3 regions of the Streptomyces sp. NPDC006339 genome follow, and region 3 is predicted to be linked to each of the others. Evidence: riboswitches for the same ligand, from Rfam matches in the RefSeq annotation. Region 3 holds a riboswitch; each other region holds the start of a gene.
What was found. Region 3 has a riboswitch for thiamine pyrophosphate ahead of ABZ135_RS29565 (thiamine ABC transporter substrate-binding protein). Riboswitches for the same ligand answer to the same signal wherever they lie in the genome.
Positions count from the first base shown of each region.

Region 1: linked by a shared signal. The riboswitch ahead of thiC (phosphomethylpyrimidine synthase ThiC) and the one ahead of ABZ135_RS29565 (thiamine ABC transporter substrate-binding protein) in region 3 are both predicted to bind thiamine pyrophosphate.
Region 2: linked by a shared signal. The riboswitch ahead of thiO (glycine oxidase ThiO) and the one ahead of ABZ135_RS29565 (thiamine ABC transporter substrate-binding protein) in region 3 are both predicted to bind thiamine pyrophosphate.

Region 1 is NZ_JBEXQW010000090.1:52-5,432, forward strand. Features, by position in the region: gene thiC (phosphomethylpyrimidine synthase ThiC) at 26-1,834, opposite strand; TPP riboswitch at 1,828-1,943, opposite strand; gene ABZ135_RS37710 (YibE/F family protein) at 2,016-3,434, shown strand; gene ABZ135_RS37715 (SsgA family sporulation/cell division regulator) at 3,473-3,907, opposite strand; gene ABZ135_RS37720 (helix-turn-helix domain-containing protein) at 4,044-4,814, opposite strand; gene ABZ135_RS37725 (DUF5326 family protein) at 5,059-5,277, opposite strand.
Region 2 is NZ_JBEXQW010000014.1:127,589-139,860, forward strand. Features, by position in the region: gene ABZ135_RS14050 (YhgE/Pip domain-containing protein) at 1-749, shown strand, start outside; gene ABZ135_RS14055 (TetR/AcrR family transcriptional regulator) at 788-1,396, shown strand; gene ABZ135_RS14060 (DUF4126 domain-containing protein) at 1,710-2,324, shown strand; gene ABZ135_RS14065 (NAD(P)/FAD-dependent oxidoreductase) at 2,356-3,762, shown strand; gene ABZ135_RS14070 (hypothetical protein) at 3,804-4,592, opposite strand; gene metF (methylenetetrahydrofolate reductase [NAD(P)H]) at 4,644-5,561, opposite strand; gene thiE (thiamine phosphate synthase) at 5,728-6,378, opposite strand; gene ABZ135_RS14085 (Rv2175c family DNA-binding protein) at 6,517-6,882, opposite strand; gene ABZ135_RS14090 (FAD-dependent oxidoreductase) at 6,926-8,128, opposite strand; TPP riboswitch at 8,461-8,573, shown strand; gene thiO (glycine oxidase ThiO) at 8,571-9,743, shown strand; gene thiS (sulfur carrier protein ThiS) at 9,740-9,964, shown strand; gene ABZ135_RS14105 (thiazole synthase) at 9,970-10,764, shown strand; gene pknB (Stk1 family PASTA domain-containing Ser/Thr kinase) at 11,098-12,272, shown strand, end outside.
Region 3 is NZ_JBEXQW010000044.1:6,159-18,430, reverse strand. Features, by position in the region: gene ABZ135_RS29580 (hypothetical protein) at 1-273, shown strand, start outside; gene ABZ135_RS29575 (ABC transporter ATP-binding protein) at 295-1,317, opposite strand; gene ABZ135_RS29570 (iron ABC transporter permease) at 1,317-2,930, opposite strand; gene ABZ135_RS29565 (thiamine ABC transporter substrate-binding protein) at 2,987-4,084, opposite strand; TPP riboswitch at 4,166-4,291, opposite strand; gene rlmN (23S rRNA (adenine(2503)-C(2))-methyltransferase RlmN) at 4,321-5,427, opposite strand; gene ABZ135_RS29555 (phosphatidate cytidylyltransferase) at 5,520-6,629, opposite strand; gene frr (ribosome recycling factor) at 6,629-7,186, opposite strand; gene pyrH (UMP kinase) at 7,281-8,045, opposite strand; gene tsf (translation elongation factor Ts) at 8,205-9,041, opposite strand; gene rpsB (30S ribosomal protein S2) at 9,153-10,040, opposite strand; gene ABZ135_RS29530 (M23 family metallopeptidase) at 10,303-10,785, shown strand; gene ABZ135_RS29525 (helix-turn-helix domain-containing protein) at 10,865-11,425, opposite strand; gene whiG (RNA polymerase sigma factor WhiG) at 11,483-12,272, opposite strand, start outside.

The sequences.
Region 1 (5,381 bases), on a different contig from region 3:
CGTCAGCCGGCCGCGTCCGTGGAGGTCAGTCCGCCATCGGCAGATAGACCCGGTTGCCCGCCGCCGCGAACTCGGCCGACTTCGCGGCCATGCCCTGCTCGATCTCGTCCGCCTTCAGGTCACCGCCGTGCTCGCGGCGGATGTCCTGGGAGATCTTCATCGAGCAGAACTTCGGGCCGCACATGGAGCAGAAGTGCGCCGTCTTCGCGGGCTCCGCCGGCAGCGTCTCGTCGTGGAACTCGCGGGCCGTGTCCGGGTCGAGGGCCAGGTTGAACTGGTCCTCCCACCGGAACTCGAAGCGCGCGTCCGACAGGGCGTCGTCCCACTCCTGCGCGCCCGGGTGGCCCTTGGCCAGGTCCGCCGCGTGCGCCGCGATCTTGTAGGTGATGACGCCCGTCTTGACGTCGTCCTTGTTGGGCAGGCCCAGGTGCTCCTTAGGCGTCACGTAGCAGAGCATCGCGGTGCCCCACCAGGCGATCATCGCGGCGCCGATGCCCGAGGTGATGTGGTCGTACGCGGGAGCGACGTCCGTGGTCAGCGGGCCGAGCGTGTAGAACGGCGCCTCCTCGCAGATCTCCTGCTGAAGGTCGATGTTCTCCTTGATCTTGTGCATCGGGACGTGCCCCGGGCCCTCGATCATCGTCTGCACATTGTGGCGCTTGGCGATCGTGTTCAGCTCGCCGAGCGTCCGCAGCTCGGCGAACTGCGCCTCGTCGTTGGCGTCCGCGATCGAGCCGGGCCGCAGGCCGTCCCCGAGCGAGTACGTGACGTCGTACGCCGCCAGGATCTCGCAGAGCTCCTCGAAGTTCGTGTAGAGGAAGTTCTCCTTGTGGTGCGCGAGGCACCAGGCGGCCATGATCGAGCCGCCGCGCGAGACGATGCCGGTCTTGCGACGCGCGGTGAGCGGCACGTACGGCAGCAGCACACCGGCGTGCACGGTCATGTAGTCGACGCCCTGCTCGGCCTGCTCGATGACCGTGTCCTTGTAGATCTCCCAGGTCAGCTCCTCGGCCTTGCCGTCGACCTTCTCCAGGGCCTGGTAGAGCGGCACGGTGCCGATCGGCACGGGGGAGTTGCGCAGCACCCACTCGCGGGTGGTGTGGATGTTGCGGCCGGTGGAGAGGTCCATGACCGTGTCGGCGCCCCACTTGGTGGCCCAGGTCATCTTCTCCACCTCCTCCTCGATGGACGAGGTGACCGCGGAGTTGCCGATGTTGGCGTTGACCTTCACCAGGAACCGCTTGCCGATGATCATCGGCTCGATCTCCGGGTGGTTGACGTTCGCCGGCAGCACCGCCCGGCCCGCCGCGATCTCCTCCCGTACGACCTCGGGGGAGACGTTCTCGCGGATCGCGACGTACTCCATCTCCGGGGTGATCTCGCCCCGGCGGGCGTACGCGAGCTGCGTGACGGCCTGGCCGTCACGGCCCCGGCGGGGCAGCCGGGGGCGGCCCGGGAAGACCGCGTCGAGGTTGCGCAGCCCGCCGCCGCGCGGCGAGGTGTGCTTGATGCCGTCGTCCTCGGGGCGGACCGGACGGCCCGGGTACTCCTCGGTGTCGCCGCGCGCGATGATCCAGTTCTCGCGCAGCGGCGGCAGCCCGCGCCGTACGTCGGTGTCGATGGTCGGGTCGGTGTACGGACCGGACGTGTCGTACAGCGTCACGTCCTTGCCGTTGGTGAGGTGCACCTGACGGACCGGCACCCGGATGTCGGGGCGGGAACCCTCGACGTATCCCTTGTGCCAGCCCGGCGTGCGCTCCTGTCGGCCGCTGCCGCTCCGGTCGTCCTGGCCGTCCTGGTCGGAGGCAGGCGTGCGTGCGTCCTGAATGGTCATGAGACCTATCTCCCTACGCCGGCATTACCCGGTAACAGGTTCGGCGGTCGGCGCAGCTCGTGGTCAGCGCCCTCTCAGCCCGGTGCTCCGAGCTCCCGCGTGTGCAAAGGTGTCACCACGCTAGCGTCATCCCGGGCGTGCTGAACAGTGGGGGCCCTGACGTTCTTGCGATGATCGGTCGGTGACCTCCTCGCAGCAGACCCCCGAACCGCACGGCCATGAGCATGGCGACGAGCACGGGCACCAGCACGGGCACGAGCCCGGCCGCGCGCCCGGCCATGGGCATTCCCACGCGCACAGTCACGGCCCCGCCGCGCCGGTGTCCCGGCATCTGCGCAAGGTCATCGCCGCCGTTCTGATCCCGTTCGCCACCGCCGTGGTCGTCGGGCTCCTGGTGCTGTGGCCGGGTGGCGCCCCGGCGCACGAGCGCACCGGGGTCGGCTTCGACCGGCAGACCGAGCAGGGCAAGGTCGTCGCCGTCGAACAGGTCGACTGCAAGGACGTGAACGCGGCCCAGGTCCCGCCGACCGGGGACACGTCCACGCCGCAGGGCCGCGAGGCGGTCGACGCCCAGCAGGGGCAGTGTGAGAAGGCGACGGTCGAGGTGACCACCGGACCGGACAAGGGCCGGAAGTTCACGGAGATCGTCCAGCCGGACGCCCCGCGGCAACTGGACGAGGGTCAGGGCGTGGTGGTGGCGTACGCGCCGGACGCGCCGCGCGATCTGCAGTACTCCGTCACGGATGTGAACCGGAAGCTGCCGATCGGCCTGCTCGCCGGCATCTTCGCGCTCGCCGTCGTGGTCGTCGGCCGGATGCGCGGGCTGATGGCGCTGATCGCGCTCGCCGTGAGTTTCCTGGTGCTGACCCTCTTCATCCTCCCGGCGATCCTCCAGGGGTCCAACCCTCTGGTGGTGGCGGTCGTCGGATCGAGCGCCATCATGCTGGCAGCCCTCTACATGTGCCACGGCCTCTCGGCCCGCACCTCGGTCGCGGTGCTCGGGACGCTGGTCTCGCTGCTGCTGATCGGCCTGCTCGGCTCGCTGTTCATCGGCTGGGCCTCGCTGAGCGGCAACACGGACGACAACACCGGTCTCATCCACGGGCTCTACCCGGAGATCGACATGTCCGGTCTGCTGCTCGCCGGCGTGATCATCGGTTCGCTCGGCGTCCTCGACGACGTGACGGTGACCCAGACCTCGGCGGTCTGGGAACTGCACCAGGCCGATCCGCGGATGGGGCCGCGGGCGCTGTACCGGGCCGGGATCCGGATCGGCCGCGACCACATCGCCTCGGTGGTGAACACCCTGGTCCTGGCGTACGCGGGTGCGGCGCTGCCGCTGCTGCTGCTGTTCTCGATCGCGCAGAGCAGTGTGGGGACGGTAGCCAACAGCGAACTGGTCGCGGAGGAGATCGTGCGCACGCTGATCGGCTCGATCGGTCTGGTCGCCTCGGTGCCCGTCACCACCGGCCTGGCGGCGCTGGTCGTCTCGGCCGACCGTCCGGGGGGCGGCGAGCAGCGGGCCGGCGCCGGAGGCCAGCGCGCGGGCGCCGGGGGTCAGCGGTCGGGGCGGGGCGGGCGGCGGCGCCGGGCCAAGTGACCCGGCGACCGCCCGGTGTCACCCCGGGTGTCCGGGCCTCAGCCGGCGTTCTCCTCCGCCAGGATCCGTCCCAGCGCGGCCTCCAGGTTGTCCTCGAAGTCGCCCAGCGTCCGTTCCTGACCGAGCGGAACGAGCTTGTCCGTACGGTCGAGGAAGGCGACCAGCGGCGGCGCGCTCGCCCGGAACAGGGCGCGGTCACTGCCGACCTGGAGCCGGATCAGCACGTCGGAGAGTCTCTCGGGATCGGACGGCGCGATGTGCACATCACCGTCCCCGGTGGCCCGGTTGATCCCGTCGACCAGCAATTCCCTGCCGAACGCCCAGGTGACGGGCGCGTCTCCGGGAAGGTGGAAGGTCATCCGCACCGCATAGGGATCGCGGGTCTCGTATCGCAGTTCCACCGGGATCCTGAAGGAGAGCTCCTCGGAGACGAGGAAGCTCATCAGGACCTCGGCCTGAACCGTCTCTCGCATCTTGTACCCCGCAGTAGATGGGCAGTTGTGTAAACACGCTGCTGAAAGCTGTGGTCGAAACGGCCAGGAATGATCCGTCATGGCCCTCTTGACGCAATCGTGCTGTACGCGCTAGCAGATCACAAGGAGTGATTTTTCAGATACTGATAGAGAAGGCGAGTGAACTGAAGAGCCTTCCGATCTCGTTCTGTAGCTGCTCGATAGCAGGCAGCAACCGTTCTTCCTGGTGAAGAGGCAGCGAAATCGCCATGGCGGCCGCCGTGGAGCCCGCGGTGATGGGGATGGCGGCGCAGACTGTGCCGAGCGCATATTCCTGACGCTCTACCAGCGGTTCCATTCGCCCCATACCGCTCAAACGCTCCAAAAGGGCGCGCTGATTACGCACCGTATACGGCGTGATGGCTTCGACCGGATGTCGGTCGAGGTGGTCTTGACGGCTCTTCAGATCCAGTTGACTCAGCAGACACTGCCCGATGGCGTGCGCGTGGCCGGTCTGCCGGAAGTCCGCCCATTCCTCCACGGCCGGGGCGGCGGGAGTGTCGGCGACGGCGACGAGCTCGATCTCACCCTCGCGGTAGACGGCGAAGTAGACGGGGACGCCGATGGTGTCGCGCCAGCGGGCGAGAGAGTCTTCGATCTTGGTGCGACGATTCTGCAGAACGCCGCCGCCCATCAAGCGGCCGGCGGCGTCCCCGAAGACGAACACACCCTTCTCACGGCGCAGATAGCCCTCGTGCGTCAGGGTGCGGAGCAGGTGGTACGCGGTCGGGAGCGGGAGCCCCGCCTCGCGCGCGAGCTGTTTGGCGGGCGCCCCGTCCTCGTGGGAACCCACGGCCTCGAGCAGTCTCAGTGCTCTCTGCACCGAGCCGATCAGAGTAGGAGCAGCGGGCTGCGAAGCAGTGGCCAAAGGTCACCCCCAGGCGTGTCGACGAGTGCGTCGCACCCGCCCGCGGGGGCCGCCCCCGCGCGCCCGCCGCGACCTGGGACCGGTCGACTCGATCGAGGTCTTCGCCTGTGGTTCCCGGGGGCGGCAGCGGTTTTACACTCTAATGGCAGCTCCCAGGGCCATTGTCCGTTTCAACCTGGGCGTTCGCTCGGGCGGGCTAACGCCCTGCGGGGACTTCCTACCGTCGGGTAACCGGCGGTGGCGGCTACCAGTCCCCGCGCGAGGTCGAGGAGGACGTGAACTTCCGGACCACGTAGATCAGACCGCCGACCAGGGCCACGAACACCAGCAGCTTGAAGAGCAGTCCGACCACGAAGGTCAGGACGCTGGTGATCAGACCACCGAAGACGACCAGGGCGATGAGGGGTATGGCGACCCACTTCACCCACCACGGCATCCCCGCGAGAATCTCCTTCACCGCCATTGCGCTTACCTCATCTCCGAAGGCCGCCGGCACGCTGTGCGCCGGACACCCTCGATGCTAGGGGCGGGGACCAAGCGAACGGGGGCCTCCCGGCCCCCGCTTCT
Region 2 (12,272 bases), on a different contig from region 3:
CCGACGGTTCGGGCGAGCTGGCCACCGGTCTCAGCGACGGCGTGAAGAAGATCCCCGACTACGACAAGAACGACCGCGACCGCCGTACCGAGGTGATGGCCGACCCGGTCAAGCTCGCCGCCCAGTCGATGCACAAGGCGCCCAACTACGGCACCGGTTTCGCCCCGTACTTCATCCCGCTCTCCCTCTGGGTCGGCGCGATGGTCGCGTACATGATCATCCAGCCGCTCAACCGCCGCGCCCTCGCCGCCGGCGCCTCCGCCTGGCGGATCGCGCTCGCGGGCTGGCTCCCGGTCGCCGCGATCGGCGTCGCCCAGGTGACCGCGCTGATGTCCGTGCTCCACTGGGGCCTCGGCCTGCAGATGGCGAGGGCCGCCGGCACCGTCGGCTTCCTCGTCCTGGTGACCTGCTGCTTCGCGGCGATCATCCAGTGGCTGAACGCCAAGTTCGGCGCGGCGGGACGCATCCTGGTGCTCGCGGTGCTGATGCTCCAGCTCACCTCGGCGGGCGGCACGTACCCCGTGCAGACCAGCCCGGGCTTCTTCAACGCGATCCACCCCTACCTGCCCATGACGTACGTGGTCGAGGCGCTGCGCCGGCTCATCACGGGCGGCGGCATCGGACCGGTGTGGCAGGCGTGCGCCGTCCTCACCGCCTTCACGGTGGGCGCGCTCGCCCTGACCGCGCTCTCCGCCCGCCAGAAGCAGGTGTGGACGCTCGACCGGCTCCACCCCGAACTGTCCCTGTGAGCCCCGTGGCGACCGGCGGACCTGTGAGAATCGACCCCATGGACAGCAGCAGCACCAGACGGCAGGCCACCCGCGCCAAGCTCTACGAAGCGGCCGTCACCCTCATCGCGGAGCAGGGCTTCTCGGCGACGACGGTCGACGAGATCGCCGAGCGGGCGGGCGTGGCCAAGGGCACGGTCTACTACAACTTCAAGAGCAAGACCGAGCTCTTCGAGGAGCTGCTGCGGCACGGGGTCGCCCTCCTCACCGCCTCCCTGCGGGCGGCGGCCGAGGAGACCGCCGGGCGGGGCGGCACGCGGGTCGAGGCGCTCGACGCGATGATCCGGGCCGGTCTGGTCTTCATCGACCGCTATCCGGCCTTCACCCAGTTGTACGTGGCCGAGCTCTGGCGCACCGGACGGGCCTGGAACTCGACCCTCCTGGTGGTCCGCCAGGAGGCCGTCGCGGTGGTGGAGGGCGTGCTGCGCGAGGGCGTGGCGGCCGGTGAGCTGAGCGACGAGATCGACGTGCAGCTCACGGCGTCCGCCCTGGTCGGCATGGTCCTGGTGGCCGCCCTCGACTGGCAGGCGTTCCAGAGCGAGCGCTCCCTGGACGACGTGCACGCGGCGCTCTCGCGGCTGCTGCACGGGCGCGTCGGCGGCCGCTAGCGGCTCCGGCCCCGCCCGTCCCGCCCCGGAGACGAAAGACGCCGGTCCGGCGAGGCTCGATCCCCCCGAGCCTCGCCGGACCGGCGCTTCTTGCGATCCCCCGTGTCCCCCGGTTTCCCGGGGCTCCCCCGTCCCCCGTGTCCCCCGTACCGGCAGGCGCGCGGCCCCGTTCCGCCGCCCCGTGCCGGCGGTCCGGGAGCCGCGCCCCTTCCGTGCGCTCCACTCTCCCTTCCGCGCAGGTCACGGCCCATCCGTGTGCCTACTCATCTCGCGCCCTAGGTACGGGTACTCAGAGCTGGCTACGATCGCGGACGTGTCCGTACTCCCCCTGGTCTTCACGAGCGGCTGGGCGAGCGGGATCAACGCGTACGCGGTGGTCCTGCTGCTCGGCGTCTTCGGTGCCACCGGCCTCACCGACGAGGTGCCCGAGGCGCTGCAACGGCCCGACGTCCTGATCGCCGCCGGTGTGCTGTTCCTGTGCGAGGCGGTCGCGGACAAGATCCCGTACGTCGACAACGTGTGGGACTCCGTCCACACGGTGATCCGGCCGCTCGCCGGGGCGGTGGTCGCCGCGCTGCTCGCCGGGCAGTCGGGTTCGCTGCCCGAGCTGGCGGCGGGCGCGGTCGGCGGCTCGACGGCCCTGATGAGCCACTTCGTCAAGGCCGGGACACGGATGGCGATCAACACCTCGCCCGAACCCTTCTCCAACATCGCCGTGTCCACGGCGGAGGACCTCGGGGTGGCCGGAGTCGTCACCTTCGCGATCTTCCATCCGGTCGCGGCGGCCGTCATCGCGGCCGTGCTGCTCGTCGGCGGCCTGGTGACCCTGGCCTTCCTCGCCCACCGCATCCGCCGCTTCCTGCGGCGCCGGGCCCAGCGCCGCGAGGAGAAGCGGATGGCGGCGGCCGGCCGGCCACCTTCCGGCTGAGGTGTCGGAGGGGGCCGATACAGTCCCTGACATGGCACGGATTGTGGTGATCGGCGCGGGTCTCGGCGCCATGGCGGCAGCCGCCCGGCTGGCCGTGGCGGGCCACCGCGTGACGGTGTACGAGAGCGGCGGGACGTACGGGGGCGGGGTCCGCCGGTTCGAGCGGGACGGGTTCGGTTTCGACACCGGCCCCGGTCTGCTGCATCTGCCCGCCGTCTACCGCGATCTGTTCGTCAAGACCGGCAGGCAGCCGCTGGAGGAGTGCGTGACGCTCACCCAGGTCGATCCGGCGAGCCGTCATGTCTTCGCCGACGGCACCCGCGTCGATTTGCCGAACGCCTCGCGCGCGGGCACGGTCGCCGCCCTGGACGCGGCGCTCGGCGCGGGCGCCGGCGAGCGCTGGGGCGACTTCCTGGTCCGGGCCCGCGAGGCGTGGGACCGCACCCGCCGCCCGCTCCTGGAGGAGCCGCAGCCCGCGGACCCGGCGGCGCTGGGCCGCGAGCCCTATCCGGCGCTCAAGGCGGGCCTGCTGCGCCGCGCCACGACCACGCTGGCCCAGGTCGGCGCGCGGGAGCTGCGCGATCCTCGGCTCGCCGCGCTCCTGGACGCGTACGCGTGGAGCTACGGCTTCGACCCGGCCGCCGCCCCGGCCGCCGCGGCCGTGCTGCCGTACATGGAGCAGACCTTCGGGACCTGGTACGTGGGCGGCGGCATCCGGGCGCTGGCGGACGCGGTGTACGAGCGGTGCCGGCAGCGGCGGGTGGAGTTCGTGTTCGACGTGCGGGTCGAGGAGGTCCTGGAGAAGGACGGCCGGGCGTGCGGCGTCCGACTGGCCGGCGGCGAGGCCGTCGAGGCCGACCAGGTGGTGTCGGGCGCGCCGGTGCCCGGGCTGCGTCCCGGCCTCGCCCCGCGCGTGCAGGCGCTCGGTACGGGCCGGGTGACGGTCTGTCTGGCCCTGCGCGGCGCCCGGGAGTCCGGCGCGGTCCACCGCACGGTCGTGCACGGCTCCGGCGATTCGCCCACCGTGACCGTGCTGCGGCCGGGCGATCCGGCCCTGCGGCCGGACGACGCCCACGAGTCGGTGACGGTCACCTCGACCGTCCGCACCGGGGCGGGGCAGGACTGGGGCGCGGTCGCCGAGCGGATGCTGCGGCAGGCCGAGGCGGCCGTGCCGGGGCTGCGGGAGCGGCTGCTCTGGCAGGAGGTCCGCACCCCGGAGGACACGCTGCGGGAGACCGGCGTCGCCGAGGTGCCGGGACCGGCGCTCGCGGGCGCCGGCGGGCGGTATCTGCCGGCGGCCAACGTCTCGCCGCTGCCCGGCCTGCACGTCGCCGGCGGCTGGTCCCACCCCGGCGGCGGGCTCGCCCACGCCGGGATGTCGGGCGCGCTGGTCGCCGGCCTGATCGTCGAGGGAGCGGACTTCCGCGGCTCGCAGTAGCCGCGGAAGCCACCGGGGGCGCGGAGGTCGGGGACGAGGCGTCAGGGACGGGGCTGCGGCTGGTCGTCGCCGTAGCCGTAGTAGCCCTGCTGCTGCTCCTGGTAGGGCGCCTGCTGGTCGGTGTCCCGCTGCTGCGGGACCCAGACGCCGCCGGGCGGCGTGTCGTAGGCGTAGGAGGGCGGATACGGGTCGGCGTAGGGCTGCTGGTAGCCGCCGCCGTCGTACGGAGCGGGCGCGTCGTTGTACTGCTGCCCGATGTACGGGTCGGAGTAGGGCGCGTAGCTCTGCGGGCCGCCGGTGCCGTAGTCGTACGCGGGCTGCTGCTCGTACCCGGTGGAGGCGTACGGGTCGGCGCCGGCGTACTGCGGCTGCTGCTGGTCGTAGGCGGTGCCGTAGACGGCGTACTGGCCGGTCTCCTCGGGCAGGGGCTGCGGCTCGTACACCGCCGTGGTCTCGGCGGCGGTCTCCGCCGGGCTCCCGTCCTGGCCGACCGGCTCGTACGCGAGGTCGCTGACCTCCAGGGTCGGCCCCTCCTTCGCCGGCGCGGCGGACCTGCGGCGGCGGCTGGCGCCCGGACTGCCGCCCAGGGCCCAGCCGGTGGAGAAGCCGCGCCGGAAGGAGAGGGTCACATAGGTCTGGCCGACGGCGAAGGCGGCGGCTCCGAGGATGATGACCAGCACCGACGGCAGCAGCACGCCGAGGACCACGCCGAGGAAGCCGCCGAAGGCGAGCAGCCGCCAGCGCAGCCGCGCCTTGTACTGCAGGAGCACCTCACCCAGCAGCCACAACGCCACGACACCGAACGCGATGTAGAGGACCGTCCACCCCATGCCCGCCCCTCTCCTACGGCCACCGCCGCGGGTCGGGGCGGGTACGGCCGGTCACGACTGCTGCTGCAGTCCGAGATTCTCGTAGATCTCGAGCGTCGCCCTGGCGTTGTTCAGCGTGATGAAGTGCAGTCCGGGGACACCCTCGGAGAGCAGACGCGCGCAGAACTCCGTCGCGAACTCGATGCCAATGGAGCGTACAGCGGCCGGATCGTCCTTGACGGCGAGGATCCGTTCTTTCACGTTCTCCGGGAAGACCGCGTTGCTCAACTGGGGCAGTCGCTCCAGTGTCCGCACGCTCACCACGGGCATGACCTCGGGGATGATCGGGGTGTCGCAGCCCGCCCGCTGGACGCTGTCGCGCAGCCGCAGATACGCCTCGGGGTCGAAGAACATCTGCGTGATCGCGTAGTCGGCGCCGGCCCGGCACTTGTCCACGAAGTGGCGGACGTCCGTGTCCCAGTCGGTGGAGCGCGGGTGCATCTCCGGGAAGGCGGCGACGCCCACGCAGAAGTCGCCCGACTCCTTGATCAGCCGGACGAGGTCGGCGGCGTAGCGCACGCCCTCGGGGTGGGCGACCCACTCGCCGAGCGGGTCGCCCGGCGGGTCGCCGCGCACGGCGAGCATGTTCCGGATGCCGGCGTCGGCGTACTGGCCCAGGATGTTGCGGAGCTCGGCGATCGAGTGGTCGACGGCGGTGAGGTGCGCGACCGGGGTGAGGGTGGTGTCGGAGGCGATCTTCTGGGTGGCCTTGACGGTGCCTCCGCGGGTGGAGCCGCCGGCGCCGTAGGTGACGGAGACGAAGCTCGGACCGACCGCCTCGATCCGGCGCATGGCGTTCCAGAGGCTCTGCTCGCTCTTCTCGGTCCGGGGCGCGAAGAACTCGAAGGAGTACGAGGTGCCACCGGAGGCGAGGATGTCGCGGACCGTGCGTGCACGGTCCGAGCGGACGGAAGCGGTACCAAGGGCCATAAGGGCAGGTTAGACGCGGTCTACGAACGGGGTGAAGCCGAGTCCGCCCTGTGGACACGTTTCAGGACAGCCGGGCGCCGCCCGGGCCCGCCCGGACCGGGACGATCTACGCGGGACGGGGGACGGCCGGGGCGCGCGGGCCGGGGACGGGGGCGCGGGGGGCGCGTTACGCGAGGCGCTCGCGGACCCGCTTGGCGAGGGCGGCCGCGGCGGCGGCCGGGTCGTCGGCCTCGGTGATCGCGCGGACGACCACGATCCGGCGGGCGCCGGCGTCCAGGACCTCGTCCAGGTTGGTCTCGTCGATGCCGCCGATGGCGAACCAGGGCCGGTCCTGGGCCAGGCCCGCCGCGTACCGCACGAGGCCGAGGCCCGGCGCGTACCGCCCCGGCTTGGTCGGCGTGGGCCAGCAGGGCCCGGTGCAGAAGTAGTCCACGCCCGGCTCGGCGGCGGCCGCGGTCACCTCCTCCTCGGCGTGGCAGGAGCGGCCGATCAGCACCTCGTCGCCGAGGATGGCCCGGGCCGCGGGCACGGGCAGGTCGCCCTGGCCGAGATGCAGCACGTCGGAGCCGATGGCGTGGGCGACGTCGGCCCGGTCGTTGACGGCCAGGAGCTTGCCGTGGCGGCGGCAGGCGTCGGCGAGGACGGCCAGGTGCTCCAGCTCCTCGCCGGCCTCCATGCCCTTGTCACGGAGCTGCACGATGTCCACGCCGGAGGAGAGCACGGCGTCCAGGAAGGCGGGCAGGTCGCCCTGCCGCTTGCGGGCGTCGGTGCAGAGATAGAGCCGGGCGTCGGCGAGCCGGGCGCGAGGCGTGGACATGGTCGGTTCCCCCCTGGTGGGTGGTGCCGGTGCCGGGTCGGCCGAAAGGGGCCGGCCCGGCACCCGCGGGTGCTGTCATGGGGCCGCTCGGCGAGCGTCCCCGGTGCGACGACGGTCAGTGCGCCCGTACGTCGCCGGTCAGACGGCGAGCGCCTGGGCGCGGCGCTTCACCTCCGTGCCGCGATTCTCGCCGAGGGCCTGCGCGGGGGTGCCGGGCAGGCTCGGGTCGGGAGTGAAGAGCCACTCCAGCATCTCTTCGTCGGTGAAGCCGTCGTCCCGCAGGAGCGTCAGGGTGCCCGCGAGGCCCTTGACGACCTTGCCGTCCTGGATGAAGGCGGCAGGCACCTGCAGCGCCTTGTTCTCCCCACGGCGCACGGCGATGAGCTGGCCCTCCTTGACCAACTGCCGCACGCGCGTCACCTCGACGTCGAGCATTTCCGCGATGTCGGGGAGGTAGAGCCAGGCGGGGACGAGAGCATCGATCTTTGCGTCAATCTCGGTCACGGGACAAGCGTGCCATCCCGGACTGACAGCCGGTAGTCGGGCCCTACCGGACTGCCGCCTTCAGAGGTACGGAGGGATCCGCCGCCCGGGTCGGATCGACGGCCGCGCCCTGCTCGATCAGCCGGCGCCCCTGGGCCAGGTCGCGGGGCCGGCCCACCGCGAGCAGCGCCACGAGGGCGTCGCCGCGCAGCCAGAGCACGGTCCACGCCTCGTCGGCGGGGTCGCCGCGCCAGAGCAGGGTGTCGGCGGCGCCGTGGTGCCCGGCGTACTGGACGAAGCGGCCGAACTGCTCGGACCAGAAGTAGGGCACCGGGTCGTAGGGCGCGGCGGCCTCGCCGAGGATGTCGGCGGCGACGGTGCGGGGGCCCTGGAGGGCGTTGTCCCAGTGGTGGACGAGGAGCCGTTCGCCGTAGCGGGCGGACGGGAAGGAGGCGCAATCGCCGACCGCGTACACGTCGGGCAGCGACGTGCGCAGGTGCGCGTCGGCGGTGAGCGCGCCGCTCGGGTCGAGCGCGGCGCCGGATCCCGCGAGCCAGCCGGTGGCGGGACGGGCACCGATGCCGACGACGACGGCGTCGGCGGGGAGGACGCGGGGCTCGGCGGAGTCGGGCGAGTCGTCCGTGAGGACGACGCGGCCCTCCTCGACGTGCCGCACGCGCGCGTGCAGCCGGAGTTCGGTGCCGCTCTCGGCGTACCAGGCCGCCATGGGGGCGGTCACCTCGGCGGGCAGGGCGCCGGCGAGGGGCCGGTCCGCGGCCTCCACGACGGTGACGGCGCAGCCGGCCTCGCGGGCGGCGGTGGCGAACTCGGCGCCGATCCAGCCGGCGCCGACCACGACGATGTCGTGCCGGCGCTCCAGGACCGGCTTGAGGCGGGCGGCGTCGTCGAGGGTGCGCAGCAGGTGGACGCCGGGAACGCCGTCGCTGCCGGGCAGCGTGAGCGGGTGGGCGCCGGTGGCGACGACGAGCGTGTCGTACGGGACGGGGCCGGCCTCGGTGTCGACCTCGTGGTCCGCGGCGCGCAGGCCGGTGACCTCCACGCCGAGGCGGAGCTCGACGTCGAGGGCCTCGAAGTCGATGTCGAAGGCGGAGTCCTCGGCCTTGCCGAGCAGGACCGCCTTGGAGAGCGGCGGCCGGTCGTAGGGCTGGTGGGGCTCGGCGCCGATGAGGGTGACGGGGCCGGTGAAGCCCTGTTCGCGCAGCGCGACGGCGGTCTGGACGCCCGCCATCCCGGCGCCGACGATCACGACGCGCCGGCCGGTGCGCCGCTCGCCGGGCGCTTCGGTCTTTCCGGGTACGGCGGACCCAGCGGGCGCGCCGGTGCTGCCGGCGTCCCCAGGGGCTCCGGGCGCACCGGTCCTTCCGTGGTCTCCGGGACCGTCGGCCGTCCGGGCGGCCGTCGGTGCGTCGGCGCGTTCACCGGCGCGCCGGCCGGTCGGCTCCCCGGTGGGCCCGCCGGTCCGCGCGCCGCTCTGCTCGCTCTTCTGCTCGCTCACACGGCCACCTTACGCATCTGACGGCCCGTCAAGAAGGGAGGGGTCCTGTGGCGCTCCGCCTCCGGCGGTTAGTCTGGCGGCCGTAAAGCACTCGCGGGAGCCCGGACGCACCGGGCTGAGAGGGAGGCTGTCCGGCCTCCGACCGTACGAACCTGATCCGGGTCATGCCGGCGAAGGGAGGGGCTGGACGCCCATGTCGCGTACACGCGGTACCAGCAGCACGTTCGACGTCCTCGTCATCGGGGGCGGCATCATCGGCCTGGTCACGGCCTGGCGGGCCGCGCAGCGCGGACTGCGCACCGCCGTGGCCGACCCCGAACCGGGCGGCGGGGCCGCCCGGGTGGCGGCCGGGATGCTCGCCGCCGTCACCGAACTGCACTACGGCGAGGAGACCCTCCTCGGCCTCAACCTCGCCTCCGCCCGCCGCTACCCCGACTTCGTCGCGGAGCTCGCCGAGGCCACCGGCCACGACGTCGGCTACCGCGCCTGCGGCACCCTCGCCGTCGCGCTGGACGCCGACGACCGGGCCCACCTGCGCGAACTGCACGCCCTGCAGACCCGCTGCGGGCTCGCCTCGGAGTGGCTGAGCGGGCGTGACTGCCGCCGCCTGGAGCCGATGCTGGCACCCGGCGTGCGGGGCGGGCTGCGCGTGGACGGCGACCACCAGGTCGATCCGCGCCGGCTCGCCGACGCGCTCGTGGCCGCCTGCGAGCGGGCCGGGGTGGCCTTCCACCGGTCCCGGGCGGAGCGGCTCACGGTGGTGGGCGACCGGGCCCGGGGCGCGGTCCTGGCCGACGGGTCCGAACCGGCGGCGGACCAGGTGGTGCTGGCCGCGGGAAGCCTCAGCGGCCGGCTCGACGGCGTACCGCCGGACGTGCTGCCGCCCGTGCGGCCCGTGAAGGGGCAGGTGCTGCGGTTGCGGGTGCCGCCCGCGTACGCGCCGTTCCTGTCCCGGACGGTCCGGGCGGTGGTGCGCGGCAGCCAGGTCTACCTCGTCCCGCGCGAGAACGGCGAGCTCGTCGTCGGCGCCACCAGCGAGGAGCTCGGCTGGGACACCACGGTCACGGCGGGCGGGGTGTACGAGCTGCTGCGCGACGCGCACGAGCTCGTACCCGGCATCACCGAGCTGCCGCTCACCGAGACCCGCGCCGGGCTGCGGCCCGGCTCCCCCGACAACGCGCCGCTGCTCGGCCCGAGCGCCCTGCCCGGCCTGCACCTGGCCACCGGCCACTACCGCAACGGGGTGCTGCTCACCCCCGTCACCGGCGACGTCATGGCGGAGGCGCTCACCACCGGCACGCTGCCGGACGAGGCGCGCCCGTTCACCGCCCGTCGCTTCCTCCCCGCGCACCTGGAGCACGCATGAACGCATCCGTGAACGTGTCCGTCAACGTCTCCGTCAACGGAGAGGCCCGGACCCTGCCGGGTCCGCTCTCCCTCGACGCCCTCGTCGCCACCCTCACCACGGCCTCGGCCGGGGTGGCCGCCGCCGTCAACGAGACCGTCGTGCCGCGCGGCCGGTGGGCCACGACCGTGCTCGGCGAGGGCGACCGGATCGAGGTCCTGACCGCGGTGCAGGGAGGGTGAGCGCGATGTCCGACGACGTCTTCCTGCTCGGCGGTACGGAGTTCTCGTCCCGCCTGATCATGGGCACCGGCGGGGCGCCCAGCCTCGACGTGCTCGAACGCTCCCTCGTCGCCAGCGGCACGGAGCTGACGACCGTGGCCATGCGGCGCCTCGACCCGAACGTGCGCGGCTCGGTCCTGTCCGTCCTGGAACGGCTGGGCATCCGCGTCCTGCCGAACACGGCGGGCTGCTTCACGGCGGGCGAGGCGGTCCTCACGGCCCGGCTGGCGCGGGAGGCGCTCGGGACGAACTGGATCAAGCTGGAGGTCATCGCCGACGAGCGGACCCTGCTGCCGGACGGCGAGGAGCTCCTCTCCGCGGCCGAGACGCTGGTCGACGACGGTTTCGTCGTGCTGCCGTACACGAACGACGACCCCGTGCTGGCCCGGAAGCTGGAGGACGTGGGCTGCGCGGCGATCATGCCGCTGGGTTCGCCGATCGGCTCCGGCCTCGGGATCCGGAACCCGCACAACTTCCAGTTGATCGTGGAGCGGGCGGGGGTGCCGGTGATCCTGGACGCGGGGGCGGGGACGGCGTCGGACGCGGCGCAGGCGATGGAGCTGGGGTGCGCGGGGGTGATGCTCGCGTCCGCGGTGACCCGCGCGCAGGAGCCGGTCCTGATGGCGGAGGCGATGCGCCACGCGGTCGAGGCGGGCCGCCTGGCGCACCGGGCGGGCCGCATCCCGCGCCGCCACTTCGCGGAGGCGTCCTCCCCCCACGACGGCCGCGCCCACCTGGACCCCGAACGCCCGGCCTTCTGAACCGGCGTTTTCCTCCCCCACCCCGCCCCTTCCCGAAACCCTGCCGGGGGCTGGTGGGGGCTTTCCCGGGGGCTCCGCCCCCGGCCCCCCGGACCGCCACCGGGCTCAGCCCCACCCGTTGTGGGCATTCGTCCCGCAGGGCGGGACGGGTGGGCACAACGCCACGAGGGCGGCGCCCGGCACCAGGGCCCGGGCACGCACGAGGGCGGCGCCCGGCACCAGGGCCTCGGCCCGAGGGTCCGGCGTCGGCCCGGGCCGGCGGGTGCGTCACAGGTGCGCTGCAACCCCGTAGGGGCGGGCCGGGAGGGTGGGGCGCACTCGTAGACTCGACGGGTGGACACGACCCTTCAGGACCCCCTCGTCGGGCGGCTGCTCGACGGCCGCTACCGCGTCGACGCGCGTATCGCCGTCGGCGGGATGGCCACGGTCTACCGGGCCGTGGACACCCGTCTGGACCGGGTGCTCGCGCTCAAGGTGATGCACCCGGACCTGGCCACGGACGCCGCGTTCGTGGAGCGGTTCATGCGGGAGGCCAAGTCCGTCGCGCGCCTGGCGCACCCCAATGTGGTCGGGGTCTTCGACCAGGGCGCGGACGGCGCGTACGTGTATCTGGCGATGGAGTACGTCGCCGGCTGCACCCTGCGCGACGTGCTGCGCGAGCGCGGCGCACTCCAGCCGCGGGCGGCGCTGGACGTCCTGGAGCCGGTGCTCGCCGCGTTGGGGGCCGCGCACCGGGCCGGGTTCGTGCACCGGGACATGAAGCCGGAGAACGTCCTGATAGGGGACGACGGCCGGGTGAAGGTCGCCGACTTCGGCCTGGTCCGGGCCGTGGGCTCGGCCACCGACACCACCGGCTCCGTCCTCGGCACCGTGTCCTACCTCGCCCCCGAGCAGATCGAGCACGGCACCGCCGACACCCGCGCCGACGTCTACGCGTGCGGTGTCGTCCTCTACGAGATGCTGACCGGCACCAAGCCGCACTCCGGGGACACCCCCGCCCAGGTCCTCTACCGGCACCTGAACACCGACGTGCCCGCGCCCTCCGCCGCCGTCGCGGGGCTCCCCACGGAACTGGACGAGCTGGTGGCGGGCGCCACCGCCCGCGACCCCGAGGGCCGCCCGTACGACGCGGTCGCGCTGCTCGCCCTGACCCGCGAGGCGCGCGCCGCCCTCAACGACGAACAGCTCGACGCCGTACCGCCGCAGGCCCGCGCGCAGGAGCGGACCCACACCGAGGACCGGACCAGCGTCATCCCGCGCGTCCGGCCGCTGCCCGTCGAGCACACCAGCCGGCTGCCCGCTCCCCCGCCGCCTCCCCCGTCGTCGACGGCCCGGCGCGGAGCGCCCCGCGGGCCGCTGCTGATCGTCGCCGCCGTCCTGCTGGCCCTGGGCCTCGGGGCCGGCGTCTGGTACATCAACTCGGGCCAGTTCACCCGCGTCCCCGCCGTCCTCGGCCAGACCGAGGACCAGGCCACCCGCCGCCTCGCCGACGCGGGTCTCGACGTGGG
Region 3 (12,272 bases):
CCGAGGACGGGCGGTCCCTGGCGCCCCGAGGGCGGCGCGGTTCCGGTGCCGCTGCCGGACGGTGTGTGGGCCTGGCTGGCGCTGCCGCCGGAGACCTCGCCCCTCCCGGCGTCGGGCACCCTGCCGGAGGGAGTCCTGCGCGACGACTACCCGCTGCCGGACCATCCCTGGAGGACCTTGCAGCCGGACCGCCGGGCCTTCCGCGGAACACTGGCCCGGATGCCGGAGGTCCGCGAACCCTGGCTGCGCGCGCTCTACGACCGCCGCTTCTGACGGCGGACGCGGATCGGGCCCCTACGGCGTACCCAGCACCACCACGTCGTCCGCCCGGAACACCACCTCCACCTCGGCGCCCTCGTCCGGCGTGTCCCGCAGCGCGAACTCCGCCTCCAGCTCCGGGCCTTCGGAGGGGCGGAGGGTGACGGCGACGTGGCTGCCGCGGAAGGTGCGGGTGCCGACCCGGCAGGGCAGGCCGCCGCCGGCGGGGGCGAGGTGGACGCCGGCGGGGCGGACGAGGAGACGGCGGTCGCCCTGGGGGGAGCCGTCGGGGACGGGGACCTTGCCCCAGGGGGTGTCGGCGGCGGTGCCGGTGACGGTGGCCGCGACCACGTTGTCGAAGCCGAGGAAGCGGGCGACGAACTCGGACGCGGGCCGCCGCCACACCTCCAGGGGCGTGCCGGACTGGGCGATTCGCCCCTCGTTCATCACGACGACCCGGTCGGCGAGCGCGAACGCCTCGCCCTGGTCGTGGGTGACGGCCAGCACCGTCGTGCCCAGCCGCCCGAAGAGCTGCCGCAGTTCGACCACGAGCCGTTCCCGCAGGCCGCGGTCGAGCTGGCCGAGCGGCTCGTCGAGCATGAGCAGCCGGGGGCGCGGGGCGAGGGCGCGCGCGAGGGCGACCCGCTGCTGCTCGCCGCCGGAGAGCGCGGACACGGCGCGCCGCCCGGCGCCCGGAAGGCCGACCAGGTCGAGGAGCTCGTCGACCCGCGCGTCCCGCTCGGCCCGGGGAACACGGCGCATCCGCAGCCCGAAGGCGACGTTGCCGGCGGCGTCCCGCTGCGGGAAGAGCTGGTGGTCCTGGAACATGAGGCCGACGCCGCGCCGGTGCACGGGCACGCCGGCCTGGTCGGCGCCGTCGAGGAGGACCCGTCCGGCGTCGAGCGGCTGGAGTCCGGCGACGGCCCGCAGCAGCGTGGACTTGCCGCTGCCGCTGGGGCCGAGCACGCACACGATCTCGTGGTCGGCGACCTCCAGGTCGACCGCGTCGAGCACGGCCCGGTCCCCGAACCGTACGGTCGCCTGTCGGAGGGTCAGCATCAGAACTCCCCCGAGGTCCGGTCGGTACGGAGCCGTTCGAGGAGCAGCAGGGACACCGCGCACACCACCATGAGGATCGTCGAGAGGGCCATGGCCTGGCCGTAGTTGAGCTCGCCGGGCCGGCCGAGGAGCCGGGCCACGGCGACCGGCAGGGTCGGGTTGTCGGGGCGGGCGATGAAGACGGTGGCGCCGAACTCGCCGAGGGACACGGCGAAGGCGAAGCCGGCGGCGATGAGCAGCGCCCGCCGCACCAGCGGCAGGTCGACCTCCCGCCAGGCCCGCCAGGGCGAGGCGCCGAGGACGGCCGCGGCCTCCCGCAGCCGCTCGTCGACCGCCCGGAGCACGGGCAGCATGGTCCGTACGACGAAGGGGACGCCGACCAGGGCCTGGGCGAGGGGGACGAGGATCCAGGCGGCCCGCAGGTCGAGCGGCGGCTCGTCGAGGGTGATGAGGAAGCCGAAGCCGACGGTGACGGCGGAGACGCCGAGGGGCAGCATGAGCAGCGCGTCGAAGCCGCGGACGAGGCGCCCGGCGCGCCGGGTGAGGGCGGCGGCGGCGAGCCCGCCGACGAGGACGGCGATGCCGGTCGCTGCGAGCGCGTACTGCAGCGAGTTGACGATGGTGTCGGTCATCGGCACGAGGAAGGTGCCGTTGTCGTCGACGCGCTGGAGCGCCCGGTAGTGGTCGAGGCCGTAGCCGGTGGGGGTGGCGAGGGAGCGTTCGACGAGGACGCCCAGCGGGGCGAGGATCAGCAGGGCGATGGACAGCAGCACGGCGCCGAGCAGGGCCCGCTGTCCGGCGCCGCGCGGCCGGTGCGCGGTCCGCTCCGGCGGGACGAGCCGCAGGGCCGTCTCCCGGCGCCGTACGGTCCGGGCGTGGACGGCGAGGACGGTGCCGACGGCGAGGAACTGGACGAGGGTCAGGACGGCGGCGGTGGAGAGCTGGAGCCGGTCGGCGGTCTGCCGGTAGATCTCGGTCTCCAGGGTGGAGTACGCGGGGCCGCCGAGGATCTGCACGATGCCGAAGGAGCTCGCCGTGAACAGGAAGACCATGAGCGCGGCGGCGGCGACGGCCGGTCCGAGCGCGGGCAGCGTCACGGTCCGCCAGGCCCGCAGGCGGGAGGCGCCGAGGACGCGGGCGGCCTCCTCCTGGCGGGGGTCGAGCTGCGACCAGAGGCCGCCGACGGTGCGGACGACGACCGCGTAGTTGAAGAAGACGTGGGCGAGGAGGATGGCCCACACGCCGGTGTCGAGCCGGACGCCCCACAGCTCGTCGAGCAGCCCGCGCCGGCCGACGAGGGCGAGGAACGCGGTGCCGACCATGACGGTGGGCAGCACGAACGGCACGGTGACGACGGCGCGCAGGATCCGCTTGCCGGGGAAGTCCAGCCGGGCGAAGACATAGGCGCCGGGCAGGGCGACCAGCAGGGTGAGGGCGGTGGAGGCGAGCGCCTGCCACAGCGTGAACCACAGGACGTCGAGGATGTCCGGCCGGGTCAGCGTCTCGCCGAACCGGCCGAGCTCCCAGTGGCCCTCCGGCCTGAGCCCGCGCTCGACGATCGAGACGACGGGCCAGGCGAAGAACACCGCGAAGAAGGCGACGGGCAGGAGCATCAGCCCCAGCCGCGCCGCGCTTCCCCCGCGGCGGCCGGAGAAAAGGCCCCGGCGGACTACTTCAGGACGAGCGACGACCACTGCTGGATCCACTGGTCACGGTTCTTCGCGATCTTCTCGGGCGCCATGGTCTCCGGCTTGTCGATCACCACGCCGTGCTGGGTGAAGAGCTGCGGGAGCGTCGCGTCGTTCGTGACGGGGTTGACGAACATCTGCAGCGGCATGTCGTCCTGGAACTTCTTGGAGATCAGGAAGTCGATCAGCGCCTTGCCGCCCTCGGGGTTCTTCGCCCCGTTCAGCAGGCCGGCGAACTCGGTCTGCCGGAAGCAGGTGCCGGTGGAGACACCCGTCGGGGCCACCTTGGGCTGCGGCTCCGAGTAGAGCACCTCGACCGGCGGGGAGGAGGCGTAGGAGACGACGAGCGGACGGTCACCCTTGGCCTTCTTGCCGCCGGCGGAGCCGGAGAACTCCTGGTTGTAGGCGAGCTCCCAGCTATCGACGGTCTTCACACCGTTGGCCTTGAGCTTCTTCCAGTAGTCCTGCCAGCCGGTGTCGCCGTACTTCGCGGCGGTGCCGAGGAGGAAGCCGAGGCCCGGGGAGGAGCGCTCGGGGTTCTCGACGACGAGGAGGTCCTTGTACGCGGGCTTCGCGAGGTCGTCGAAGGTCTGCGGCGGCGCGATCTTCCTGTCGGCGAAATACTGCTTGTCGTAGTTGACGCAGATGTCGCCGGAGTCGATCGGCGTGACCCGGTACTGCTCCTTGTCGAGCTGGAGCGCGGCGGGGATCCGGTCCAGGCCCTTCGCCTCGTACGGGGTGAAGATGCCGTTGTCGAGGGCGCGGGACAGCAGGGTGTTGTCGATGCCGAAGAAGACGTCGCCCTGGGGGGCGCCCTTGGTGAGGATCTCCTTGTTGACGGCCTCGCCGGCGTCGCCGCTCTTGAGGACCTTCACCGTGAAACCGGTCTGCCGGGTGAACTCCGCCAGGACCTCCTTGGAGGCGTTGAAGGAGTCGTGGCTGACCAGGGTGACGGTCTTGGGCGCGGGGCCGCCGGACTTGCCGGCCGCGTCCCGCACGTCGTCGGTGCCGCAGGCGGCGAGGGTGGTGACGCCGAGCGCCGCGGCGAGCGCGGCGGCGGCTGCCTTCTTGGTGTTCACGTGAATTCCTCCTGGGGTGACCAGGAAGAGACGCGGCCCTGCCCGCGGCCGGGGACACCGGGCGCGGGCAGGGCGCAACAGCTCGAGTTACGACCGAACTTCCTACCCAGAATGACCTGGGCGAGGTTCAGAGGGTCTGCGGCCACGTGCTTGTCGTCCAAGCCCGTGCCGCACTCTCAGCGCTGTGGCGCTCCCCTGTCGGAATATGCAGATGTGTTCGAGCTCAGACTACAAGGTCAGCGTTCGGCGGCGGCGAGCTGTCCACAGGCGCCGTCGATCTCCTGCCCGCGGGTGTCGCGGACGGTGACGGGCACGCCGTGGGCGGCGATGGCCTCGACGAACGCCTTCTCGTCCTCGGGGCGGGACGCGGTCCACTTGGAGCCGGGCGTCGGGTTGAGCGGGATGAGGTTGACGTGCACCCGCTTGCCCTTGAGCAGCCGGCCCAGCAGGTCGCCCCGCCACGCCTGGTCGTTGATGTCCCGGATCAGCGCGTACTCGATGGAGATCCGGCGGCCGGACTTCTCCGCGTACTCCCACGCCGCGTCGAGGACCTCGCGGACCTTCCAGCGCGTGTTGACGGGCACGAGGGTGTCACGCAGCTCGTCGTCGGGCGCGTGCAGCGAGACGGCGAGACGGCACTTGAAGCCCTCGTCGGCGAACCGCAGCATGGCCGGGACGAGCCCCACGGTGGAGACGGTGATCCCGCGCTGGGACAGCCCGAGGCCGTCCGGCTCGGGGTCGGTGAGCCGGCGGATGGCGCCGACGACCCGCTTGTAGTTGGCGAGCGGCTCGCCCATCCCCATGAAGACGATGTTCGACAGCCGCGCCGGCCCGCCGGGCACCTCGCCGTCGCGCAGCGCGCGCATGCCGTCGACGATCTGGTGCACGATCTCGGCCGTCGACAGATTCCGGTCGAGACCGGCCTGGCCGGTGGCACAGAACGGACAGTTCATGCCGCAGCCGGCCTGCGAGGAGATGCACATGGTCACCCGGTCCGGGTAGCGCATGAGCACCGACTCCACGAGCGTGCCGTCGTGCAGCCGCCACAGCGTCTTACGGGTGGTGTCGTCGTCGCACGAGACGTGCCGCACGACCGACATCAGATCGGGCAACAGCTCCCCGGCCAGCTTCTCCCGCGACGCCGCGGGAATGTCGGTCCACTCCGCCGGGTCGTGCGCGTACCGCGCGAAGTAGTGCGTGGACAACTGCTTGGCGCGAAACGGCTTCTCGCCGATCGCGGCGACCGCCTCCTTGCGCTCTGCGGGCGTGAGGTCGGCGAGATGCCGCGGGGGCTGCTTGGCTCCGCGCGGGGCGACGAAAGTGAGTTCTCCGGGCTTGGGCATGGTGATACCAGTGTCGCAGAGTTACGGCGAAGGGCTCGCCGCCCTGTGGACAACGAGCCCCTCACGTAAGAAAGCGCTGGTCAGCGCGTTGCTCAACCGCTGCCCACGAACAGCACCAGCAGCAGCCACACCACCGGTGCCGTCGGCAGCAGGGAGTCGAGGCGGTCCATGATGCCGCCGTGGCCCGGCAGCAGGGAGCCCATGTCCTTGATGCCGAGGTCGCGCTTGATCATCGACTCGCCCAGGTCGCCCAGGGTCGCGCTCGCCGCGACCGCGAGGCCGAGGAGGAGGCCCTGCCACCAGGTGCCGTCGTCGATCAGGAACTGCATGCACAGCGCGCCCGCCGCCATGGCGAAGGCGACCGCGCCGACCAGGCCCTCGCGGGTCTTGCCGGGGCTGATGCGCGGGGCCAGCTTGTGCCGGCCGAAACGCCAGCCCACCGCGTACGCGCCGGTGTCGCTGACCACCGTCAGGACCAGGAAGGTCAGCACCCGCCACGGCCCGTCGTCCGCGGTCAGCATCAGCGCCACGAACGTCGCCAGGAACGGCACGTAGAACGCGGCGAAGACACCCGCCGTGACGTCCTTCAGATAGCCCTCGGGCGGCTCCGTCATCCGCCACACGAGGACGGCCAGGGCCGTGAGGGCCATCGCGACCCACGCGCCCTCCGGGCCCCGCACATAGCCGGCGACGACCATCGCCGCGCCGCCGATCGCCAGCGGCACCAGCGGGGCCTTGATGCCCTTGCGCTCCTGGAGGCGGGAGGTGAGCTCCCACAGGCCCACCACGACGGCGACCGCTATCACGCCGACGAACGCCGGCTTCCAGATGAACAGCGACGCGATGATGACGGCGCCGAGGCCGAGACCGACTCCTATCGCCGCACCCAGGTCACGGCCCGCGCTCTTCTTCTGCCGCGGCTTCTGCCGGGGCGAAGGCGCAGGCGCGGGCTGGGACGGGCTGGACATGGGCTCCTGCGGATGCTCGTGCGGCGTCTCGTCACGGAACAGGGGACCGCTCGGCTGAGCGGCCCCCCGGTCGTGATCGTCCTGGTTGTCGCCGGCGGGAACGTCGGACACGATGGGCATGGGCCGAGTCTGCGCCGCCTGCCGCCCTTCGTAGGCGGGACCCGCCGGGGCAGGCCCCTGGTCGGGATCCCCGAAGCCGGTGACGGCCGGGGCCCTCCAGGATGAGTCGTTCATCAGACCTCGAGCAGCTCGGCTTCCTTGTGCTTGAGCAGCTCGTCCACCTGCGCCACGTACTTCGCGGTGGTGTCGTCGAGCTCCTTCTCCGCGCGGCGGCCCTCGTCCTCGCCGACCTCGCCGTCCTTGACGAGCTTGTCGATGGCCTCCTTGGCCTTGCGGCGCACGGAGCGGATCGAGATCTTGGAGTCCTCGGCCTTGGTCTTGGCGACCTTGATGTACTCCTTGCGGCGGTCCTGCGTCAGCTCGGGGAACACCACCCGGATGATGTTGCCGTCGTTGCTCGGGTTGACGCCGAGGTCCGAGTCGCGGATGGCCTGCTCGATGTTGCGCAGCGCGCTCTTGTCGAACGGGGTCACCACGGCCATGCGCGGCTCGGGCACCGAGAACGACGCGAGCTGGTTGATGGGCGTGATCGCACCGTAGTAGTCGGCCACGATCTTGTTGAACATCGCCGGGTGCGCACGGCCGGTGCGGATCGCGGCGAAGTCCTCCTTGGCGACCACGACGGCCTTCTCCATCTTCTCCTCGGCCTCGAGGAGGGTCTCTTCGATCACCACTTGCTCCTGCGTGTCGTCGCGTTGTGTCCTGCACGGTGTACGACCGGCAGGGCTCTGTCCATCCCCCTCGCGGGGCGGTTCCCGGTTCGGGTCAGGCCCGGGTGCCCTGGTCGCTCACGAGCGTGCCGATCTTCTCACCCTTCACCGCGCGCGCGATATTGCCCTCGGCGAGCAGTTCGAAGACGAGGATCGGCAGGGTGTTGTCACGGCACAGGGTGATGGCGGTGGCATCGGCGACCTTGAGGTCGCGGGAGAGCACCTCGCCGTACTCGAGTGCGTCGAACTTGACCGCGTCCGGGTTGGTCTTCGGGTCGGAGTCGTAGACCCCGTCGACACCGTTCTTGCCCATGAGCAGGGCCTCGGCGTCGATCTCGAGCGCGCGCTGCGCGGCGGTCGTGTCGGTGGAGAAGTACGGCATGCCCATACCGGCGCCGAAGATGACCACGCGGCCCTTCTCCAGGTGGCGCACGGCGCGCAGCGGGATGTACGGCTCGGCGACCTGGCCCATGGTGATGGCGGTCTGGACGCGGGAGTCGATGCCTTCCTTCTCCAGGAAGTCCTGGAGGGCGAGGCAGTTCATCACGGTGCCGAGCATGCCCATGTAGTCCGAGCGGGCCCGGTCCATACCGCGCTGCTGGAGCTCGGCGCCGCGGAAGAAGTTGCCTCCGCCGATCACGATCGCGATCTGGGCGCCGTCGCGGACGACGGCGGCGATCTCGCGCGCGATGGCGTGTACGACATCCGGGTCCACTCCGAGGCCGGTGCCCCCGGAGAAGGCCTCACCGGACAGCTTCAGCATGAAGCGGCCGGCCTTTTTGCCGTTGTTGTCGTCGCCCTGTGCGGCGCCCTGATTCATTGGAGCTCTCCTCGTGCACATACGAAGAAGGCCATTGCCCTGGGGTCCTTGCGGTTTCCCGTACGGCAATGGCCTCCTCGTCAGATCTGCGGCCGTCCCGCGCGTGCGCCGGCGGCTGCTTCAGACCCTACCGGGGTCCGGTGTCCGTTGCGTACGGACTCAGATGCCGACCTTGATGCGGGTGAAGCGCTTCAGGGTGACACCGGCCTCGTCCAGGATCTGCTGGACGGACTTCTTGTTGTCAAGGGCGTACGGCTGACCGAGCAGCGTGGCGTCCTTGAAGAAGCCGTTCACACGACCCTCGACGATCTTGGCGATCGCGGCCTCGGGCTTGCCCTCGGCGCGGGTGGTCTCCTCGGCGATGCGACGCTCGGACTCGACGACCTCGGCCGGGACGTCCTCGCGGGTGAGGTACTTCGGGGCGAACGCGGCGATGTGCTGCGCGACACCCTTGGCGACCTCGGCGTTCTCCTTGTCGAGCTCGACCAGGACACCGATCTGCGGCGGCAGGTCGGGCATCGTGCGGTGCATGTACGCGGAGACGTAGCCGTCGGCGTACTGCGCGAAGCGGTCGAGGACGATCTTCTCGCCGAGGTTGGCGTTGGCCTCGTCGACGTACGCCTGCACGGTCTTGCCGGGCTCGATCTCGGAGGCGAGCAGCGCCTCGATGTCGGCCGGGGAGGTCTTGGCGACGTGGGCGGCGAGCGCGTTGGCGACGGCCAGGAACTTCTCACCCTTGGCGACGAAGTCCGTCTCGCACTTCAGCTCGACGAGGACGCCGGAGGTGTTGTCGTCGGCGATGAGGGAGACCACGGCGCCGTTCTCGGCGGAGCGGCCCTCACGCTTGGCGACACCCTTCTGGCCCTTGATGCGCAGGGCCTCGACGGCCTTGTCGACGTCGCCGTCGGCCTCGTCCAGGGCCTTCTTGCAGTCCATCATGCCGGCGCCGGTGAGCTCGCGGAGCTTCTTGACGTCAGCGGCGGTGTAGTTCGCCATGAGTCTGTTTCTCTCTCGAAGTCTGAAAGATCGGGCGGGTCCACGGGTGGACGGCGGGAGCCTCGTGAGCCCCCGCCGTCGTCACCCGAAGGTCCTCGGGGACCGGAAGGGTCAGGCCTGCTCGGCGTCGGCGGCCGGAGCCTCGACGTCGGCCTCGGCGGCCGGGGCCTCGGCGGCGGGCGCCTCGGCGGCGGCCTCGGCCGGGGCCTCGTCAGCCTTCTTGTCGCCCTCGAGCAGGTCACGCTCCCACTCGGCGAGCGGCTCGCCCGCGGCCTTCTCGCCCGGCTTCGAGTCGCCGGTCGCGGCGCCGGAACGGGCGATGAGGCCCTCGGCGACGGCGTCGGCGATCACGCGGGTGAGCAGGGTGACGGAGCGGATCGCGTCGTCGTTGCCCGGGATCTTGTAGTCGACCTCGTCGGGGTCGCAGTTGGTGTCGAGGATCGCGACGACCGGGATGTGGAGCTTGCGCGCCTCACCGACGGCGATGTGCTCCTTCTTGGTGTCGACGATCCAGACGGCGCTCGGCACCTTCTGCATCTCGCGGATACCACCGAGGGTCTTCTCCAGCTTGGCCTTCTCGCGGGAGAGGACCAGGAGCTCCTTCTTGGTGAGACCGGAGGCGGCCACGTCCTCGAAGTCGATCTGCTCGAGCTCCTTGAGGCGCTGCAGACGCTTGTAGACGGTCGAGAAGTTGGTGAGCATGCCACCCAGCCAGCGCTGGTTGACGTACGGCATGCCGACGCGGGTCGCCTGCTCGGCGATCGCCTCCTGCGCCTGCTTCTTCGTACCGACGAACATGATGGAGCCGCCGTGCGCGACGGTCTCCTTGACGAACTCGTAGGCGCGGTCGATGTACGACAGCGACTGGAGCAGGTCGATGATGTAGATGCCGTTGCGCTCGGTGAAGATGAAGCGCTTCATCTTCGGGTTCCAGCGACGGGTCTGGTGACCGAAGTGGACGCCGCTCTCCAGCAGCTCCCGCATCGTGACGACGGCCATGGCCGTATCTCCTTGAGTTTCTCGGTTGTTTTCCTGACGCCCCGGCGCGCCGTGCCACGAGGGACCGAAAGGCGCTGCCACCCGCCGAAGACCGGTGGCGGGGCGTGCGAAGTCGACCCGGTGACCCGGGTCGCCAGGGAAAGTGTACGGGACCCCGGAGGCAGCGGGTGACGGCGCTGTCCACAACCGCGGAGTTGTCCACAGATTCGGGTGGGGCCGGTCCGGGGCCCCGCCGGGAGGGCAACCTGCCCTCATGCATCCCGTGACCACACTTCTGACGTCCCTGTCCGTGCCCCTGACCCTGCTCCTGGGCACCGCCGTCTGGCCCGTCGGCCCGCCCCGCCCCGAGATCCTGCGCGGCTGGCAACCACCGCCGGGCCCCTACGCGGCCGGGCACCGCGGCCTGGACCTCGCGGCCCCGCCGGGCACCCCCGTCCGGGCCCCCGCCGCCGGCACCGTCACCTTCGCGGGCCCCGTCGCCGGCCGCGGCGTCCTCGTCCTCACCCTCACGGGTACGGGCCTGCCCCCGCTCCGCACCACCTACAGCCCCGTCGACCCCCTGCTCCGCCCCGGCACACCGGTGCGCCCCGGCGACCTCCTCGCCCACGTCGCCCCCGGCGACCACTGCACCCGCCCCTGCCTCCACTGGGGCCTCCTCCGCGGCGACACCTACCTCGACCCCCTCCGCCTGCTGACCGCCGGCGGCTCACGCCTCCTACCGGTCTGGGACCGCCCCCGCACATGACGCAGGGGGCGGGGTGAGGGGTGGGGTGGGGTGGGGGCGGGGGGGGGAGGGGAGGGGGGAGGGGCCCCCAGAGTGTCCTTCAGGTGCCGCGGATGCCGCCGAGTGCCATCGAGACGGCCGCGTCGGTGATGGTGGCCGGGTCCTCGGCGGCGCCGAGTTCGATGCGGCGGACGGCCGCGTCGACCACGCCCTGAAGGAGCATGGCCTCCAGGCGGGGCTCGGGGCGGCCCAAGGCGGTGAGGGCGTCGACGATCATGGTGACGAGGCCGCCGTGGGCGGCGCGGATCTTCTCGCGGGCGCCGGCGTCGAGCTCGCTCGCGGAGATCGCGACGACCGCGCGGTGCCGCCGGTCGCCGACAAGCTGGAGCTGGCTGCGGACGTACGCCTCGACCTTGCCCTCGGCGGTGTCGGCGGCGGCCATGGCGGCCTCGACCTCGGCGGCCCAGACGGGGAAGTCGACGGCGCACAGCTCCTCGACGACGGCCGCGCGGGAGCGGAAGTACTCGTAGACCGAGGAGCGGGCCAGGCCCGTGCGCTCGGCGAGGGCGGGGAAGGTCAACGCCTCCGTACCGCCTTCGGACAGCAGGGTTCGCGCGGCGTCCAGCAGGGCGCCGCGCTGCATCGTCCGGTGCTCGGCCACGGAGGCCGCTCGAATCCTTGGCACGGCTCCACTGTACGACCGGTGGGCCGGGTCGGGTCAGCGGCCTACGTCGGCCAGTTTGGCGCGCAACTGGAGGACGGACTTGGTGTGGATCTGGCTGACCCGGCTCTCGGTGACGCCGAGGACGTGCCCGATCTCGGCGAGGGTGAGGCCCTCGTAGTAGTAGAGGGTGACGACGGTCTTCTCGCGCTCGGGGAGTGTGTTGATGGCGCGGGCGAGGAGCCGGCGCAGTTCGCGGTCCTCGGCGACCTCGACCGGGTTGTCGGCGGCCGTGTCCTCCAGAGTGTCCATGAGGGAGAGCCGGTCGCCGCCTTCTCCGCCGACGTGCAGGAGCTCTTCGAGGGCCACGACGTTGGCCAGGGACAACTGGCTGAAGACGGAGTGGAGTTCCTCCAGGGTGATGCCCATCTCGTCGGCGACCTCGGCCTCGGAGGGGGTGCGCCGGAGTTGCGCTTCGAGGGTGGCGTAGGCCCGTTCGACGTTGCGGGCCTTCTGGCGCACGGAGCGGGGGATCCAGTCGAGGGCGCGGAGTTCGTCGATCATCGCGCCGCGGATGCGGGTGATGGCGTACGTCTCGAATTTGATGGCCCGCTCGACGTCGAACTTCTCGATGGCGTCGATGAGGCCGAAGACTCCGGAGGAGACGAAGTCGGCCTGTTCCACGTTGGACGGCAGGCCGACGCTGACGCGTCCGGCGACGTATTTGACGAGGGGCGAGTAGTGCAGGATGAGCTGTTCCCGCAGCCGTTCGTCGCCGGTGTCCTTGTACGAGCGCCACAGCTCGTCGAGCGAGGTCGGTGCGGGTGGTCGCACGGTGCCCCGGGCT